One region of the Promicromonospora xylanilytica genome, then DNA from elsewhere that is predicted to be linked to it. Evidence: riboswitches for the same ligand, from Rfam matches in the RefSeq annotation. Region 1 holds a riboswitch; the other holds the start of a gene.
The links. A riboswitch is a leader RNA that binds a small molecule or an ion and turns the genes downstream of it on or off. The one in region 1 is predicted to bind FMN.
Positions count from the first base shown of each region.

Region 1 (8,761 bases):
CGCGACGCCCTCGCGGGTGTAGTCCACGGCGTCGGCCACCATGTGGTCGATGAACTCGCGGGCCAGCGCGCTGCCGTCCTGCATCGACCGCAGGACGTAGCCGACGACGGGCGCGTTCTCCTCGGCGGAGGCGAACTTGTGGAAGAAGCTCTGGCCCGCGGCCGCGTCGGCCACGTTCTCGCGCTTGAGCCGGCGGATCGTGGCCAGCAGGTGCGCGTCGCACTCGGCGCGCAGCTTCTCCTTGGACCCGAAGTGGTGCATCACGAGCCCGGCGCTCACGCCGGCGTCGGACGCGATGGCGCGCACCGAGGCGCCGAACCCCTCCATCGCGAACCGGAGGACCGCGGCGTCCCGGATCCGGGCGCGGGCGGTACGGTCCGCGTCGGCCGACCGCTCGTCCGGAGCCTGGCCGTCCGGAGCCTTGGCTGAACGCATGTTCAACATGCTAACCACGCGTTCAGCCCGGTGTCCAGACCGGCGGATCAGGCCTCCGCGGTGCCGCGCCAGCGGCCGATCGCACCCATGACGTGGTAGATCACCAGGGCGGCGGCGGTGCCGAGCGCGATGCCGCCGAACTGCAGGGCGCCGGCCGTCCAGGTGTAGTCGGCGATGCCGATGATGAGCGGCACGGCGGCGGTCGTCAGGTTCACCGGGTCCGAGAAGTTGACCTTGCCCTGCACCCAGATGCGCGCGCCCAGGATTCCGATCATCCCGTAGAGCATGGTCGTGACACCGCCCAGCACCCCCTGCGGAACCGAGGCGATCAGCGCGCCGAACTTCGGCGAGAGGCTGAGCACCAGGGCGCCGGCCGCGGCCACCCAGTAGGCCGCCGTCGAGTACACCCTGGACGCGGCCATGACGCCGATGTTCTCGGCGTACGTGGTGGTGCCCGATCCGCCGCCGAGGCCGGCGAGGGTGGTCGCGACGCCGTCGGCCAGGAGCGCCCGGCCGGTCAGCCGGTCGTAGTTGCGGCCGGTCATCGCGGCCACCGACTTCACGTGCCCTACGTTCTCCGCGATGAGCACCAGGACCACCGGGAGGAACAGACCGAGCACACCGGGGTCGAACGACGGTGCGACGAAGTGCGGCAGGCCGAACCAGTCGGCCTGCCCGACCTGCGAGAGGTCGACCTCGCCGCGCACCGTGGCAACGACGTACCCGATGACGACGCCGAGCAGGATCGCCAGCCGTCCGACGAGCCCCCGGAACAGCACCTGGATCAGGATGATCGAGGCCAGGGTGATCACCGCCGTCACCGGAGAGGCCTGGAAGCCGGAGCAAGCTCCGCCCTCGTCACACGTGCCCCACGCCACCGGCGCCAGGTTGAGCCCGATGAGCGCCACGATCACACCCGTGACCACCGGCGGCATCGCGACCTGGATCCAGCGTGGCCCCGCGAAGTGCACCGCCACGCCGACCAGCGCCAGGAGCACGCCGGTGACGAGGATGCCACCCATCGCCACCGACTGCCCGCCCGACGCCGTGGCGGCAAGGATCGGTGCGATGAACGCAAAGCTCGACCCCAGGTAGCTCGGCAGCTTGTTGCCCGTGATCAGCAGGAACACGATCGTGCCCAGCGCGGAGAAGAACAGCGTGGTCGCGGGGTCGAACCCCGTGAGGATCGGCACCAGGAAGGTGGCGCCGAACATCGCGACGATGTGCTGCAGGCCGATCCCGACGGTGCGCGGCCAGCTCAGCCGCTCGTCGGGGGCGACCACCTCGCCGGGGGTGATGCGGGATCCATCACCGTGCAGCTGCCAGCCGATTCGCATGTGTCTGTCCTTGATCTCGCAACGGGAGTGTCGCGCGATCCTATTCGCAGGTGGTGCGGACCTCGCTCAGCTCGCTGTCCACGGCCGGCGCCGGGCAGAGGAACCGCGCGTACCGCTCGTCGTCGTCCACGTACCGCTTCAGCCAGGACAGGCCGTACCGGGCGATCGTGGTGTCGGGCGAGCTCGGGGCGGAGTGTGACGCGTCGCGCAGCTCCAGGTAAGCCTTGTCGCCGTCCGTGGGCAGCGACTCGTAGATCGGCTCGGCGTACGACACCACCCGCGCCACCCGGTCGTCCTCCGCCCCGACGATCAGGGTCGGTGCGGAGACCTCCGGGAAGGTCCTGTCCGAGCTCCACGGGGTCATCGGGATGACCGCACGCAGCGCCGGGTCGTCCTTGGCGGCCTCCAGGCTGCCGCCGCCGCCCATCGAGTGCCCCATCACGGCGAGCCGCTCGGGGTCGATCCGGTCCGCCACCTCCGAGCCGCGCAGGTGGTCCAGCGCCGCGAGCAGCTGCTCACCGCGGCGCTGGGGAGAGTCGGCGGGCCGGATCGTGTCGATGGTGATGATGACGAACCCCTGCGAGGCCAGCCGCGGACCGAGCCAGGCGATGGACGCCTGCGAGGACCGGTAGCCCGGGGAGATGGCGACGGCGCCGAAGGTGCCCTCGGAGGTGTCGGTCGGGTAGTAGACGGTGCCTCCGCCGAACCCTTCCGCGTCCGCACGAGAGATCACGTCGACCCCGATCTCGAACGTGCCACGAGGAGCCTCGATGCTCTCCTCGGTCGGATCGGGCCCGCGCTCGAAGCCGTCGGCGGTGGCTGACGGGACGGCCACGAAGGTCCCCGCGGTGAGCGCGGTCGCCGCGAGGGCGGCGCGGAGGGCACGAGAAAAGCTCTGCACGGAGTTCTCCTGGGGTGTGTCGCGGGAGCGGCCGACACGACCCTAGGAAAGATCCCTCCACGCTGCCTGCGCTGGGTGCAATTCCGCACCCCGCTCGCCGTCGCGCCCCCGCCGCGTCGTCAGCCGAGCTGCGGCACCACCTCGCGGGCGATCAAGTCGAGGTGGTCGAGGTCCGCCAGGTCGAGGATCTGCAGGTAGACCCGCTGGATACCGTCCGCCTCCAGGACCTTGAGCCGGTCCACCACCTCGCTGACGGTCCCCGCGATGCCGTGCTCGCGCAGCTCGCCGGGCTCGCGACCGATCGCGGCGGCTCGCCTGGTGAACTCGGCCTCGTCCTGCCCGACGGCGGCCACGAGGGCGACCGACTGCACCATCGACCCGGGCGCCCGGCCGGCGTCGGACATCGCCTTCTCGATCACCTTCACGCGCGCGCCGACCGTGTCGAGCTCCGGGAAGGCCTGGTTGTACTCGGTGCCGTACCGCGCGGCCAGGACGGGCGTACGGCGCGGGCCGCCGCCCCCGACGAGCACGGGGATCGCCTGCTGCGTCGGCTTCGGCAGGGCCGGCGAGTCCGTGAGCTGGTAGTGCTCGCCGGAGAAGGAGAAGGTCTCCCCGACCGCTGTGTTCCACAGGCCCGTGATGACCGCGAGCTGCTCCTCCAGCATGCCGAACCGCTTGTCCGGGAACGGGATGCCGTACGCGCTGTGCTCGGCGGCGAACCAGCCGGTGCCGAGGCCCAGCTCGACGCGGCCGCCGGACATCTGGTCCACCTGCGCCACCTGGATGGCGAGCACGCCGGGGTGGCGGAACGTCGCCGAGGAGACGAGCGTGCCGAGCCGCACCGTCGAGGTGTCGCGGGCGAGGCCGGCCAGCGTGGTCCATGCGTCCGTCGGGCCGGGCAGGCCGTCACCGCCCATGGCGAGGTAGTGGTCGGAGCGGAAGAACGCGCTGAACCCGAGCTGCTCGGTGGCCCGTGCCACCGCGAGCTGGTCGTCGTACGTCGCACCCTGCTGGGGCTCGGTGAAGATACGCAGGTCAAGAGTCATGACCCACACGATGCCACGTGGGTCAGTCGAAGACCGGGTCCGTGGTGCGGGAGCGCTTCAGCTCGTAGAAGTAGGGGTACCTCGCCAGCGCCACCGAGGCGTCGAACAGGGCCGCCGCCTCCTCGCCGCGCGGGATGCGCGTCAGCACCGGGCCGAAGAACGCGACCCCGTCGACATGGAGGGTTGGCGTGCCCACGTCGTCGCCGACCGGCTTCATGCCCGCCTCGTGGGAGGCCGCGAGCGCCGCGTCGTGCTCCTCGGACGTCGTCGCGGCGGCGAGCTCGGCGGGCAGTCCGGCCTCGGCGAGCGCCTCGACCGCGACGGCGTCGAAGTCCTTGTTCTGCTGGCCGTGGATCCGGGTTCCGGCCGCGGTGTAGAAGGCGGAGAACGCGTCGGGACCGTGCTGCGCCTGGACGGCCGCCGCGACGCGGCCGATCCCCCGTGAGCGCTCGATGCGGGCCCGGTAGTCGTCCTCGATGTCCCTGTCCTTGTTCAGCAGGTACAGGCTCATGAGCCGGAACGTGAGCTGGACGTCCCGGTGCTGGGCCACCTCGAGCGCCCAGCGGGAGGTGATCCAGGCGAACGGGCACATGGGGTCGACGTAGACGTCGACGACGGGCTTGGCGGCGGTCTCAGTCACGCACAGCAGACTACGCTCACATGCGTGACCGGGATCCGTTGGGCAAGTCTCGCCACCGTCGTCGGCGGTGGGGTGATCTTTGTGGTGTGCCTGGCCGGCGTCGTGCTCGGCCACCCGTGGGCAGCGGTACCTGGTGGTCTCGCCCTGCTGACGGCCGTGCGCGAGGTGCGCTACCTGCGCAGGCTCCGGGCGGGGAAGATGTCAGGACGAGAAAGTTAGCACCATGAACACCAGGTATCGCTCAAGATCTCTTCACGCGGTTCGGCATGCACGGGGTAGCCTGCCTGGCATGACCGCCGTCCGTACCCACACGCATGCGCAGGCTGTCGACGCTGCGGTGGACCTGTTCACTCGGCAGGGGTACGAGGGAACCACCGTCGAGGAGATAGCCGACGCCGCCAAGGTCAGCCGTGCCACGTTCTTCCGCCGCTTCCGCTCGAAGGAGGACGTGGTCTTCGCCGACCACGAGCTGCTCCTCGAGGAGGTGGTGGTGATGTTGGCCGCCACCCGCCCCGACGCCCGCGCCAGCGAGGAGTCCGGGCACGACCTCGGCCGGGCCTGGGACCCCGACGTGGACCCGTACCTCGAGGTGTGCCGCGCCGCGCGCATGGTGTTCGACCACCATGTGGGCCAGCGCGAGACCTCGCTCGCCCGGTACGCCCTGCTGCAGCAGGTTCCCGCCCTGCGCGACCGGGAACTCATCACCACGCACCGCTACGAGCGGGCGTTCACGCACTACCTCAAGGACACGCTGCCGCCGGAGCGTTCGGCGTCGACGGCGTCGATAGCGTTCGCCGCGTCCGTCGTCGCCGTGCACAACGCGATCCTGCGGCGCTGGCTGCGCACGCCGTCCCTGGAGCTGCGGCCGGAGCTCGAGGAGGCGTTCGCCGACCTGCGGCGGGCCGCCGTCCTCGGCACCGCCGCCCACCCGCTGTCCGCCGGCGACACCCCGGCCGGCCGCCGCGTGGTCGTCACGGTCGTCGAGGGCGGGGCCGGACCCGACGAGGTGGCCCGTGCCGTGCGGGACGCGCTCGTCTGATCCGCGCGGGAATGCCCCCGTGGCATCCTGTGTTCCGTTAGTCGACGTGCAGCAGATGCACACGTGCTCCGGGGTCGGTGAAATTCCGAGCCGGCGGTGACAGTCCGCGACCCGGGTCGCTCCTTCGGGGGAGGCTCGGCTGACCTGGTGGGATTCCAGGACCGACGGTTAAAGTCCGGATGGGAGGAAGCACGTGCGGCGCGTGCCTTGTGGCGCGCCGGCCCTCACCCCGGAGTTCCTGTGCGAACTTTCGGAAGAGGGAAGAGAGACATGGACTGGTTCCGCGCCGCCTACGATGCGACTTTCCTGGTCGGCGACCAGCAGATCTACTGGCGCGAGGTCATCGGCAACCTGTTCGGGCTGGCGTCCGCACTGGGCGGGCTGCGCCGCAAGGTGTGGGCCTGGCCCGTGGGCATCGTCGGGAACATCCTGCTCTTCACCGTCTTCATGGGCTCCTGGTTCGGCGAGACGTCGCGCGCCGACATGCTGGGCCAGGCCGGCCGCCAGATCATGTTCATCGCGGTGTCGGTCTACGGGTGGTACCGCTGGCGCCAGACGCGCCGGATGGGCGGCGTCGGCACGGTGGCGGTGCACCCGCGCTGGGCGTCCTGGCGGGCCCGTGTCGGCCTGGTGACCGGGATGCTGGCAGGCACGCTGCTGCTCACCCCGCTCTTCCGGACCCTCGGCTCGTACGAGCCCGTCTGGGCGGACGCCTGGATCTTCATGGGCTCCGTGCTCGCCACGTACGGCATGGCCAAGGGCTGGGTCGAGTTCTGGCTGATCTGGGTAGCGGTCGACCTCGTGGGGGTGCCCCTGCTGTTCTCCGCCGGGTACTGGGCCACCGCCCTGATGTACGTGGTCTACGGCCTGTTCACCCTGTTCGGCTTCTTCGCGTGGTGGCGGATCAGTCGCCGCGAGGATGCGGACCGCGACCAGCACGGACCGGTGGCCGCGGCGGTCTGATCGCGTACCGTCGGCCCTCGTGACGTCACAGGACCGCACGGCCAGGATCGGGATCGTCGGCTCGGGCTTCCGCGCCCGCACCATGCTGCGGGTGCTGCACGCGCTGCCGGACCGGTTCGAGGTGGCGGGCGTGGCCACCCGCAACGCGGCGGACCGCGCGGAGCTGGCGGGGCGAGGCCTGCCGGCGGCGGGCCTGCCCGGGCTCCCCGCCCCCGCCTACGCCACGGTGGCCGAGCTGCTCGCCGGCGGCCGCCCCGACCTCGTCCTGCTGACGCTCCCCGCCGGCGCGGCCCAGCCGGTGATCCGCGACCTCGCCGCGGCAGGCGTCCCCGTCCTGACGGAGACGCCCGCCGCCGGCACCGTCGAGGAGCTCATGGCACTCCAACGGCTCGTGGACGACGGCGCCTGCGTGCACGTCGCCGAGCAGTACCACCTGGAGCCGCTGATCGGCGCGCAGCTCGCCGTCGCGGCCTCCGGGCTGCTGGGCGCGGTGACCGACGCGCACGTCGCCGTCGCGCACGACTACCACGGCATCAGCGTGCTGCGGCGGGCGCTGGGCGTCACGTTCGAGGACGCCGAGGTCACCGCCCGGCGCGACACACGGCGGGTGCTGCCGAGCCCGAGCCGCGCCGGCGACCCCGACGACCTCGCTCTCGTCGACACGGTGCACGCGACCGCGTGGCTGGACTTCGGCGGCCGGCTCGGCACCTACGAGTTCGACGACGTCCAGTACCGCTCCTGGGTACGCTCCCCCATGTTGCTCGTGCGCGGCGAGCGAGGGGAGCTGCGGGACGACGCCGTGCGCCACGTCGGCGCCGACGGCCTCCCCCGGCACTCGACGCTGGAGCGGGTGGCCGCCGGTGGGGCCGGCAGCCACGAGGGCATGTTCCTGCGCGGCTACACGCTCGATGGCGAGTGGCGGTACCGCAACGCGTTCCGCCCGGCCCGCCTGCCCGACGACGAGCTGTCGATCGCCCGCATCATGGCCGACATGGCCGACCACGTGCTGCGCGGGGCGCCGGCGCCGTACTCCGTGGCCGAGGCCGCCCAGGACCAGTACCTCCAGCTCGAGGTGCGCCGGGCCGCGGCGTCGGGTGAACGGGTGCGGACCCGGCCGCAGCCCTGGGCCGGCGGGCGTGTCTGCCGCCACGCCGAGGCCGAGACTGCGTGAGACGTAGTATCGCTTGACCTGAGATCCGGTACCGGCGCACCATGGAGGCATGACTCAGACCCCAGGAGTGACGGCGCCCGACTACGACGTCTCGCAACCGCTCGACATCGACTTCGCCGGCGCCTTCGCCGACGTCACGGAGGAGGAGCGGGCCTGGCAGCTCGGCGTCCGCCAGTTCGTGCAGGACGAGGTGCTGCCGGTCATCGACGGCTACTGGGAGCGCTACGAGGTCCCGATGGACCTGGTCAAGCGCATGGCGGAGCTCGACCTCCTGCGCGACGGCGTGGACGTGCCCGGCTACCCGAAGATCTCCAAGATGGCCGAGGGCCTGGCCGCGATGGAGATGTCGCGCGGCGACGGCTCGGTCACGACCATCTGCGGCGTGCAGGGCGGCCTCGCGCTGCGCTCGATCGTGATGCTCGGCTCCGACGAGCAGATCGAGAAGTACGCAGGCCCCATGGCCCGCGGCGAGATCCTCGGCGCGTTCGCCCTGACCGAGCCCACGCACGGCTCGGACTCCGTGGGCCTGGAGACGTCCGCCGTCAAGGAGACCCGCGACGGCGTCGAGGGCTACGTCATCAACGGTGAGAAGAAGTGGATCGGCTTCGGCTCGATCGGCGACATCTCGGTGGTGTGGGCCCGCGGCGAGGACGGCCAGGTCCACGGCTACATCGTGCCGCAGGACACCCCCGGGTACGAGGGGACGACCATCGAGGGCAAGATCTCGCTGCGTGCCATCCACCAGGCGCACATCGTGCTGAACGACGTGTTCGTCCCCGCCGAGAACCTCCTGCCGAAGGCCCGCTCCTTCAAGGACACCGGCCGCGTGCTGTTCGCGACGCGCCTGGGGGTCGCGTGGGGCGCCGTCGGCCAGGCCATCGCCTGCTACGAGGCCGCCGTGGCCTACTCGAAGCAGCGCACGCAGTTCGGGCGGCCGCTCGCGGCGAGCCAGATGGTGCAGGAGCGGCTGACGAAGATGCTGTCGATCCTGACCCAGATGCAGCTCCTCGTGAAGCAGATGACTCGCCTCGACGAGGCGGACCGGCTCACCGGACCGCAGGCCTCGCTGGCCAAGTACACGTGCACGCGCGGCGCACGTGAGGTCGCGGCAATCGCCCGCGACCTGCTCGGCGGCAACGGCATCCTGCTGGAGAACCGCGTGGCGCGGCACTTCGCCGACATCGAGGCTCTGCACACCTACGAGGGCACCGAGAGCATGCAGGCGCTGA
Region 1 is NZ_BAAGRP010000003.1:89,886-98,646, reverse strand. It holds gene ACYVK7_RS04055 (TetR family transcriptional regulator) at 1-435, opposite strand, end outside; gene ACYVK7_RS04050 (uracil-xanthine permease family protein) at 483-1,772, opposite strand; gene ACYVK7_RS04045 (poly(ethylene terephthalate) hydrolase family protein) at 1,813-2,673, opposite strand; gene ACYVK7_RS04040 (LLM class F420-dependent oxidoreductase) at 2,793-3,719, opposite strand; gene ACYVK7_RS04035 (DsbA family protein) at 3,742-4,359, opposite strand; gene ACYVK7_RS04030 (hypothetical protein) at 4,384-4,578, shown strand; gene ACYVK7_RS04025 (TetR/AcrR family transcriptional regulator) at 4,649-5,398, shown strand; FMN riboswitch at 5,458-5,595, shown strand; gene pnuC (nicotinamide riboside transporter PnuC) at 5,669-6,361, shown strand; gene ACYVK7_RS04015 (Gfo/Idh/MocA family protein) at 6,381-7,532, shown strand; gene ACYVK7_RS04010 (acyl-CoA dehydrogenase family protein) at 7,582-8,761, shown strand, end outside.

Region 2 (6,853 bases), on a different contig from region 1:
GTCCGGACGCCAGCGGCCCGCGTCGCGAACCCGCGGCGGAGAACGCACCCGGACGTCGCAGGCGCCCTCGGAACGCCGCAAGCGCACCGACCCCGCACGCACGGCAGCATTCGACGTGCTCCGCGAGGTCGACGAGTCCGACGCCTACGCCAACCTCGTACTGCCCCCGCTCCTGCGCGAGCGCCACATCCGCGGACGCGACGCCGCGTTCGCCACCGAGCTGACCTACGGCACCCTGCGCCTGCGCGGCCGGTACGACGCGATCCTCGCGACCCTGGTTGACCGCCCGCTGCCCGGCCTGGACCCCGCACTGCTCGACGTCCTGCGCCTCGGCGCCCACCAGGTGCTCGGCATGCGCGTCCCGGTGCACGCCGCCGTGTCCGAGACCGTCGGCCTCGCCCGCAACCGCGTGGGCGCCGGCCCCGCACAGATGGTGAACGCGGTGCTGCGCCGCGTGTCCGAACGCCCGCTCGACGAATGGCTCTCGACCCTCGAGCAGGAAGCACCCGACACCCTGACCGGTCTCGCGGCCACCGAGTCGCACCCCCTGTGGATCGCGCGCGCCCTGCGCGAGGCGCTCGCGGGCAACGGACGCGACGTCGGCGAGATCGGCGACCTCCTGGCCGCGGACAACGCCGCGCCCCGGGTCACCCTGGTGGCCCGGCCCGGCCTGGTCGACGTCTCGGACGAGGCCGCGTGGGGCGACTCCGACCTCGTCGCCGGACGCTGGGCGTCCACGGCGCTGCGCCTCGAGGGCTCCGACCCGTCGGGGATCCCCGCCGTGCGGGAGGGGCTGGCCGGTGTCCAGGACGAGGGCTCACAGCTCGTGACCCTCGCCCTGGCCGGTGCGCCCCTCGCGGACGGTGCACAGGGCCGCGACCAGCGCTGGCTCGACCTGTGCGCCGGACCGGGCGGCAAGGCGGCCTTGCTCGCCGCGCTGGCCGCACAACGCGGCGCCACCCTCGTCGCCAACGAGGTGGCACCGCACCGTGCCCGCCTGGTGCGAAACGCCCTGGCAGCGATGCCGGACGGCGTGGTCGAGGAGGTACGGACCGGCGACGGACGTGAGGTCGGCGCCGACGAGCCGGACGCCTACGACCGCGTGCTCGTCGACGCACCGTGCACCGGGCTGGGCGCACTGCGCCGCCGACCGGAGAGCCGGTGGCGCCGGACGCCGGCGGACCTCGCCGCGCTCACCGGGCTGCAGCGCGAGCTGCTCGCCTCGGCGCTCGACGCCGTACGCCCCGGGGGAGTGGTGGCCTACGTGACGTGCTCCCCGCACCTCGCCGAGACCCAGCTCGTGGTCTCCGACGTGCTCAAGAAGCGCGACGACGTCGAACGGCTCGACACGCCCGCCGCCGTACGGGCGGTCGTGCGCGCCGGCGGGGCCGCCGCCGAGATCCCGCTGGCCGACCGCGACGACGTGCAGCTCTGGCCGCACGTGCACGGGACGGACGCCATGCACCTGACGCTGCTGCGCAAGATGGCCTGACGGCCTCGGTAGTGGCCCGGTAGGTCCTCCGGCGCTCGCGGTCAGACGCCCGCCGGCGGCCAGACGCCGATGATCACGGCCATCACCAGGATCGTGACGAGCTCGTGCGCCAGGTTGAGGACGGTGAGCGCCGGCGGGCGTCCCTCGAAGGCGTCGTGCGTGACCATCCGTGCGGCCGTGAAGCCGATCCAGAGCAGCACTGCGGTCACCACGGCGGCGGTGAGGAAGCCGCCCTCGTAGAACTCCCACGAGATGTAGACGGCGCCCGCGAGCACCCAGGCGGTCAGGAAGCTGACGATCACCGTGACGACGATGGGCCAGACGCCCGCCGCCTCGGCCGCCTTCGGGTCCACCTTCGCGAGCCGCATCCAGCGCGTGCCGAACACCTTGGGCGTGTACCAGACGGAGCCGACGATCATCGTCGACAGCGTGGCCACGAGCACTGCCCAGTAGTTCACCTCGGGGATCATCGTCGCTCCCGGTCCGTTGCGCCTGCGCGGTTCGGTGGGGCCGTTCAGTGGCACCCGGAATCGCGCTCTAGGCTGGCATCATGGCAGCCCTCATCGCCCCGAGCATCCTGTCCGCCGACTTCGCGAACCTGGAGCGCGACCTCGGCCGGATCGCCGACGCCGACTACGCCCACGTCGACGTCATGGACAACCACTTCGTGCCGAACCTGACACTGGGGCTGCCGATCTTCGAGCGGCTCGCGAAGGTGTCGCCCGTCCCGCTCGACGCGCACCTCATGATCGAGAACCCCGACCGGTGGGCACCGGCGTTCGCGGAGGCGGGGGCGGCGTCGGTCACCTTCCACGCGGAGGCGGCCCAGGCGCCGGTGCGGCTCGCCAGGGAGCTGCGCAGGCTCGGTGCGCGGGCGGGGGTCGCCCTGCGGCCCGCGACGCCGGTGGAGCCCTACCTCGACCTGCTCGCCGAGATCGACATGATCCTCGTGATGACCGTCGAGCCGGGGTTCGGCGGCCAGTCCTTCATCGAGGGCACCCTGCCGAAGATCCGCCGTACACGTGAGGCCGTGAGCGAGTCGGGCCTGGACGTGTGGATCCAGGTCGACGGGGGAGTGTCGCGCGACACGATCGAGCGGGCGGCCGACGCGGGTGCGAACGTGTTCGTCGCCGGTTCGGCGGTGTACGGCGCGGAGGACATCCCGGCCGAGATCGCGACGCTCCGGGAGCTGGCGAGCAAGCACGCCCACTGACGGGACCGGCGTCGATCGAGCAGGGAGCGAGGAGCAAGGTCCGCTTCGAGCATGCGATCTGGCCTGGATCCGGGATCGGCAGCAAGCCAGACTGCATGCTCGAGGCGGACCTTTGCCGTGTGGTCTCCAGCCACGCGTCGATGGTTAGAAAAAGTGTGCCAAGCGTTCTCGCTCACCGCGCACAGCTCGACCGCCGCCTCGCCAACAGCCTCGACCGGGGGAGTCTGGCGTGACTGCGGGCCTTCTGGCCGGGCCAGTCGCCCGGCCGGCCGATCCGGTGGCAGGGTTCGGTGGCAGGGCCGGCGCGGGGTGTGACACACACCATGCCGGCAAACCCGCGAGATGTGGCATGCTGGCAAGCAGCAGTACGCACACACGTGCTCCGGGGTCGGTGTAATTCCGAGCCGGCGGTGACAGTCCGCGACCCGCGTCCTCCGCAAGGGGGCCGGTTGATCTGGTGAAACTCCAGGACCGACGGTGAAAGTCCGGATGGGAGGAAGCACGTGCGGCGTCGGCGCCCCCTGGGGCGCGTGGCGCCGTGACGTCGTGCGCGCGGGCTGGGCCGTGAGGTTCCGTCCGCGTCCCCGTCGTCCACCCCCGGAGCGCCGAAGCTCGGGGAGGACAGCATGACCCAGGCACCGCAGGGCAACGCCGTGCGGCACACGGCGGTACCGGCGTCCGCGACCACCGTCGAGGCCGCCATGCGCCGCGCTCTCACGCTGGCCGCGCAGGGCCCCGCCCACGGTCCCAACCCGCGCGTCGGGTGCGTGCTCCTCGACCCGGACGGTCGCCCGGTCGCCGAGGGCTTCCACCGCGGCGCCGGTACCCCGCACGCGGAGGCCGCGGCCCTCGCCGCTGCCCGCTCGCGCGGCATCGACCCGCGCGGCACGACGGCGGTGGTCACGCTCGAGCCGTGCGCCCACCACGGCCGCACCGGCCCGTGCGCCGACGCCCTGATCGACGCCGGCGTCGCCGCCGTGCACGTGGCGGTCGGTGACCCGAACCCGGTCGCGACCGGGGGAACGGCCAGGCTGCGTGCCGCCGGGATCGACGTGACCACAGGCCTCCTCGCGGACGAGGGCGAGGAACTGCTGCGGCACTGGCTGCACGCCGTGCGCACCGGCCGGCCGTACGTGACCCTGAAGCTCGCGACCAGCCTGGACGGCAGGGTCGCGGCAGCGGACGGGACGAGCCGCTGGATCACCGGGCCCCAGGCGCGCGCCCATGCCCACACGATCCGCGCGCAGGTCGACGCGATAGCGGTGGGCACGGGCACCGCCCTGTCGGACGACCCGACGCTCACCGCCCGGACCACCGACGGCGGGCTCTTCGAGCACCAGCCGCTCCGGGTGGTGCTGGGCCGCCGTGCGGTGCCTGGCGGTGCTCGCCTGCACGGACCCGGGGGCACGCTGCTGCACCTGCCCGAGCACGATCTCGCCGTGGTGCTCGAACGGCTCGCCGAGCGCGAGGTGCGGCACCTGCTCGTGGAGGGCGGTCCCACCCTGGCGACCGCGCTGCTGGCCGCCGACGCCGTCGACGAGATCCACGCCTACGTGGCGCCCGTGCTGCTCGGGTCGGGACCGTCCGTGGTCGGCGACCTGGGTATCACCAGCATCGGGGCCGCCGCGCGCTTCGCCACCCACGACGTGACCCGGCTGGGGGACGACGCGCTCCTGGTCGCGCGCCGCGCCCGGCCCGACACGACCCAGCCCGACACGACCCAGCCCGACACCACCACCCAGCCACGCCAGGACGGCCGGTCCGCCCGGCCCGCCAAGGAGGAGATCTGATGTTCACCGGAATCATCGAGGAGCTCGGCTCCGTCGTCGCGCTCACCCGCCCTGGCGGCGACGACGCGTCCGACGCCGTCCTGACCGTGGCCGGTCCGCTCGCCGCGTCCGACGCCCGCCCCGGCGACTCGATCGCCGTCGACGGTGTGTGCCTCACCGTCACGTCGGTGGCCGACGGTGCCTTCGTGGCCGAGGTGATGCCGGAGACGCTGCGCCGGAGCTCGCTCGGCGGCCTCGTCCCCGGCGCGGCGGTCAACCTGGAGCGTGCGCTGCCCGCCGACGGCAGGCTGGGCGGGCACGTGGTCCAGGGGCACGTCGACGGCGTCGCGACGCTCGTGCGGCGCACGCCCGGGCCGCGCTGGGACGAGCTGGCCTTCGCCGCGCCTCCCGCGCTCACCCGGTACGTCGCGGAGAAGGGCTCCGTCGCGCTGGCGGGGGTCTCGCTCACCGTGACCTGGGTGTCGGACGAGGGGTTCGGCGTGTCGCTCATCCCGACCACGCTCGCCGCGACCACGCTCGGCCGGCTCGCGCCGGGCGACCTGGTCAACGTCGAGGTGGACGTGCTCGCGAAGTACGTCGAGCGCCTGATGGCGGCCGGCGTGCGGGCTCCCGCGGTGCCGGCGGCCGGCGTCGCCCCGGTCGAGGCAGGACAGCCCGAGACCGCACAGCCCGAGGTCGCACGATGAGCGCGGGCCTGGTGGAGCGCGCCCTCGCGGAGCTGGCCGCCGGCCGTCCGGTGCTGGTGGCCGACGACGCAGGCCGGGAGAACGAGGTGGACGTGGTGCTCGCCGCGAGCACCGCGACCGCCGAGTGGGTGGGCTGGACGGTGCGGCACTCCTCGGGGTACCTGTGTGCACCGATGCCCGCTCACCGCGCCGACGCGCTGGAGCTGCCCCTGATGGTGGAGCGGAGCGAGGACCCCCGTTCCACGGCGTACACGGTCTCGGTGGACGCTGCCGTCGGCGTGACGACGGGCATCTCCGGCGCGGACCGGGCACGCACGCTGCGGGTGCTGGGCGACCCGGCGTCGGGCGCCCGGGACCTGATCCGGCCCGGGCACGTGCTGCCGCTGCGGGCGCGGCCGGGTGGCGTGCTGGAGCGCGCGGGGCACACGGAGGCGGCCGTGGATCTGGTGCGCCTCGCCGGCGGTGTGAGCAAGGAGCTGGGCAAGGACCTGGGCGAGGTGGGCGCGATCGCGGAGCTCGTCCGGGACGACGGCGACGTGCTGCGCCTGCCCGAGGCGCAGGTCCTGGCGGCGGAGCACGGGCTCGTGCTGCTGACCGTCGCGGACCTCGTGGCGTGGCGCCGCGTGCACGACCCCGTCGACCGACCCGTGCCCGACGCCGCCGAACCTGCCCGGGTGGTCCGGGTCGCGGAGGCGGCGCTGCCGACCCGGCACGGCGACTTCCGCGTGGTGGCGTACCGGGACCAGCGCTCGGGTGCCGAGCACCTGGCGCTCACCCCGGCCACGCCGTCCGGTGCGCGGGGCGAGGCCCCGGGCCGGGGGACCCTCGTGCGGGTGCACTCGGAGTGCCTGACGGGTGACGCGCTGGGCTCCCTGCGGTGCGACTGCGGGCCGCAGCTGGAGGCCTCGCTGGCCGCTGTGGCCGCGGAGGGCGGCGCCGTGGTGTACCTGCGGGGCCACGAGGGCCGGGGGATCGGCCTGGCGGCGAAGATCCAGGCCTACGCGCTGCAGGACGGCGGCCGGGACACGGTCGAGGCGAACGTGGACCTCGGGCTGCCGGTCGACGCGCGGGAGTACGGTGCGGCGTCGGCCATGCTGGCGGACCTCGGGATCGACGGGGTGACCCTCCTGACGAACAACCCGGAGAAGGTCTCGGGCCTGCGGGAGGCGGGTACCGACGTCGTCGGGCGGCGTGCGCTCGTGGTGGGGCGCGGGGTGCACAACCACCGCTACCTGGAGACGAAGCGGGCCCTGCTGGGGCACCGCATCGAGAAGGTGGAGCTGACCGGGCCGGACGGGACGGGGAACGGCCTGACGGGCTGGGACCGCGGCAGAAGGACTGAGACGAGGCCGGCGATGAGCACGGTCGTGAACGAGGACGAAGGAGCATGCGCATGAGCGGGGCCGGAGCACCGAAGGTGACCGTCGACGGGACCGGCCTGCGGGTCGTCGTGGTCGCGGCCAGCTGGCACGAGCAGGTGATGGGCGGTCTGCTGGCCGGCGCGCGCAGGGCGCTGGAGGAGTCGGGCGCCGACTGGACCGAGGTTCGGGTGCCCGGGTCGTTCGAGCTGCCGGTGGCGGCGGCCCGGGCGGCTGCCGGGGGAGCGGACGCCGTGGTCGCCCTGGGCGTGGTGATCCGGGGCGGCACGCCGCACTTCGAGTACGTGTGCTCC
Region 2 is NZ_BAAGRP010000012.1:30,463-37,315, forward strand. It holds gene ACYVK7_RS13680 (RsmB/NOP family class I SAM-dependent RNA methyltransferase) at 1-1,492, shown strand, start outside; gene ACYVK7_RS13685 (DUF1761 domain-containing protein) at 1,534-1,962, opposite strand; gene rpe (ribulose-phosphate 3-epimerase) at 2,043-2,705, shown strand; FMN riboswitch at 3,079-3,212, shown strand; gene ribD (bifunctional diaminohydroxyphosphoribosylaminopyrimidine deaminase/5-amino-6-(5-phosphoribosylamino)uracil reductase RibD) at 3,332-4,495, shown strand; gene ACYVK7_RS13700 (riboflavin synthase) at 4,495-5,181, shown strand; gene ribA (GTP cyclohydrolase II) at 5,178-6,578, shown strand; gene ribH (6,7-dimethyl-8-ribityllumazine synthase) at 6,575-6,853, shown strand, end outside.
Region 2: it holds a riboswitch for FMN, as region 1 does, so the genes downstream of both, ribD (bifunctional diaminohydroxyphosphoribosylaminopyrimidine deaminase/5-amino-6-(5-phosphoribosylamino)uracil reductase RibD) here and pnuC (nicotinamide riboside transporter PnuC) in region 1, are expected to answer to the same signal.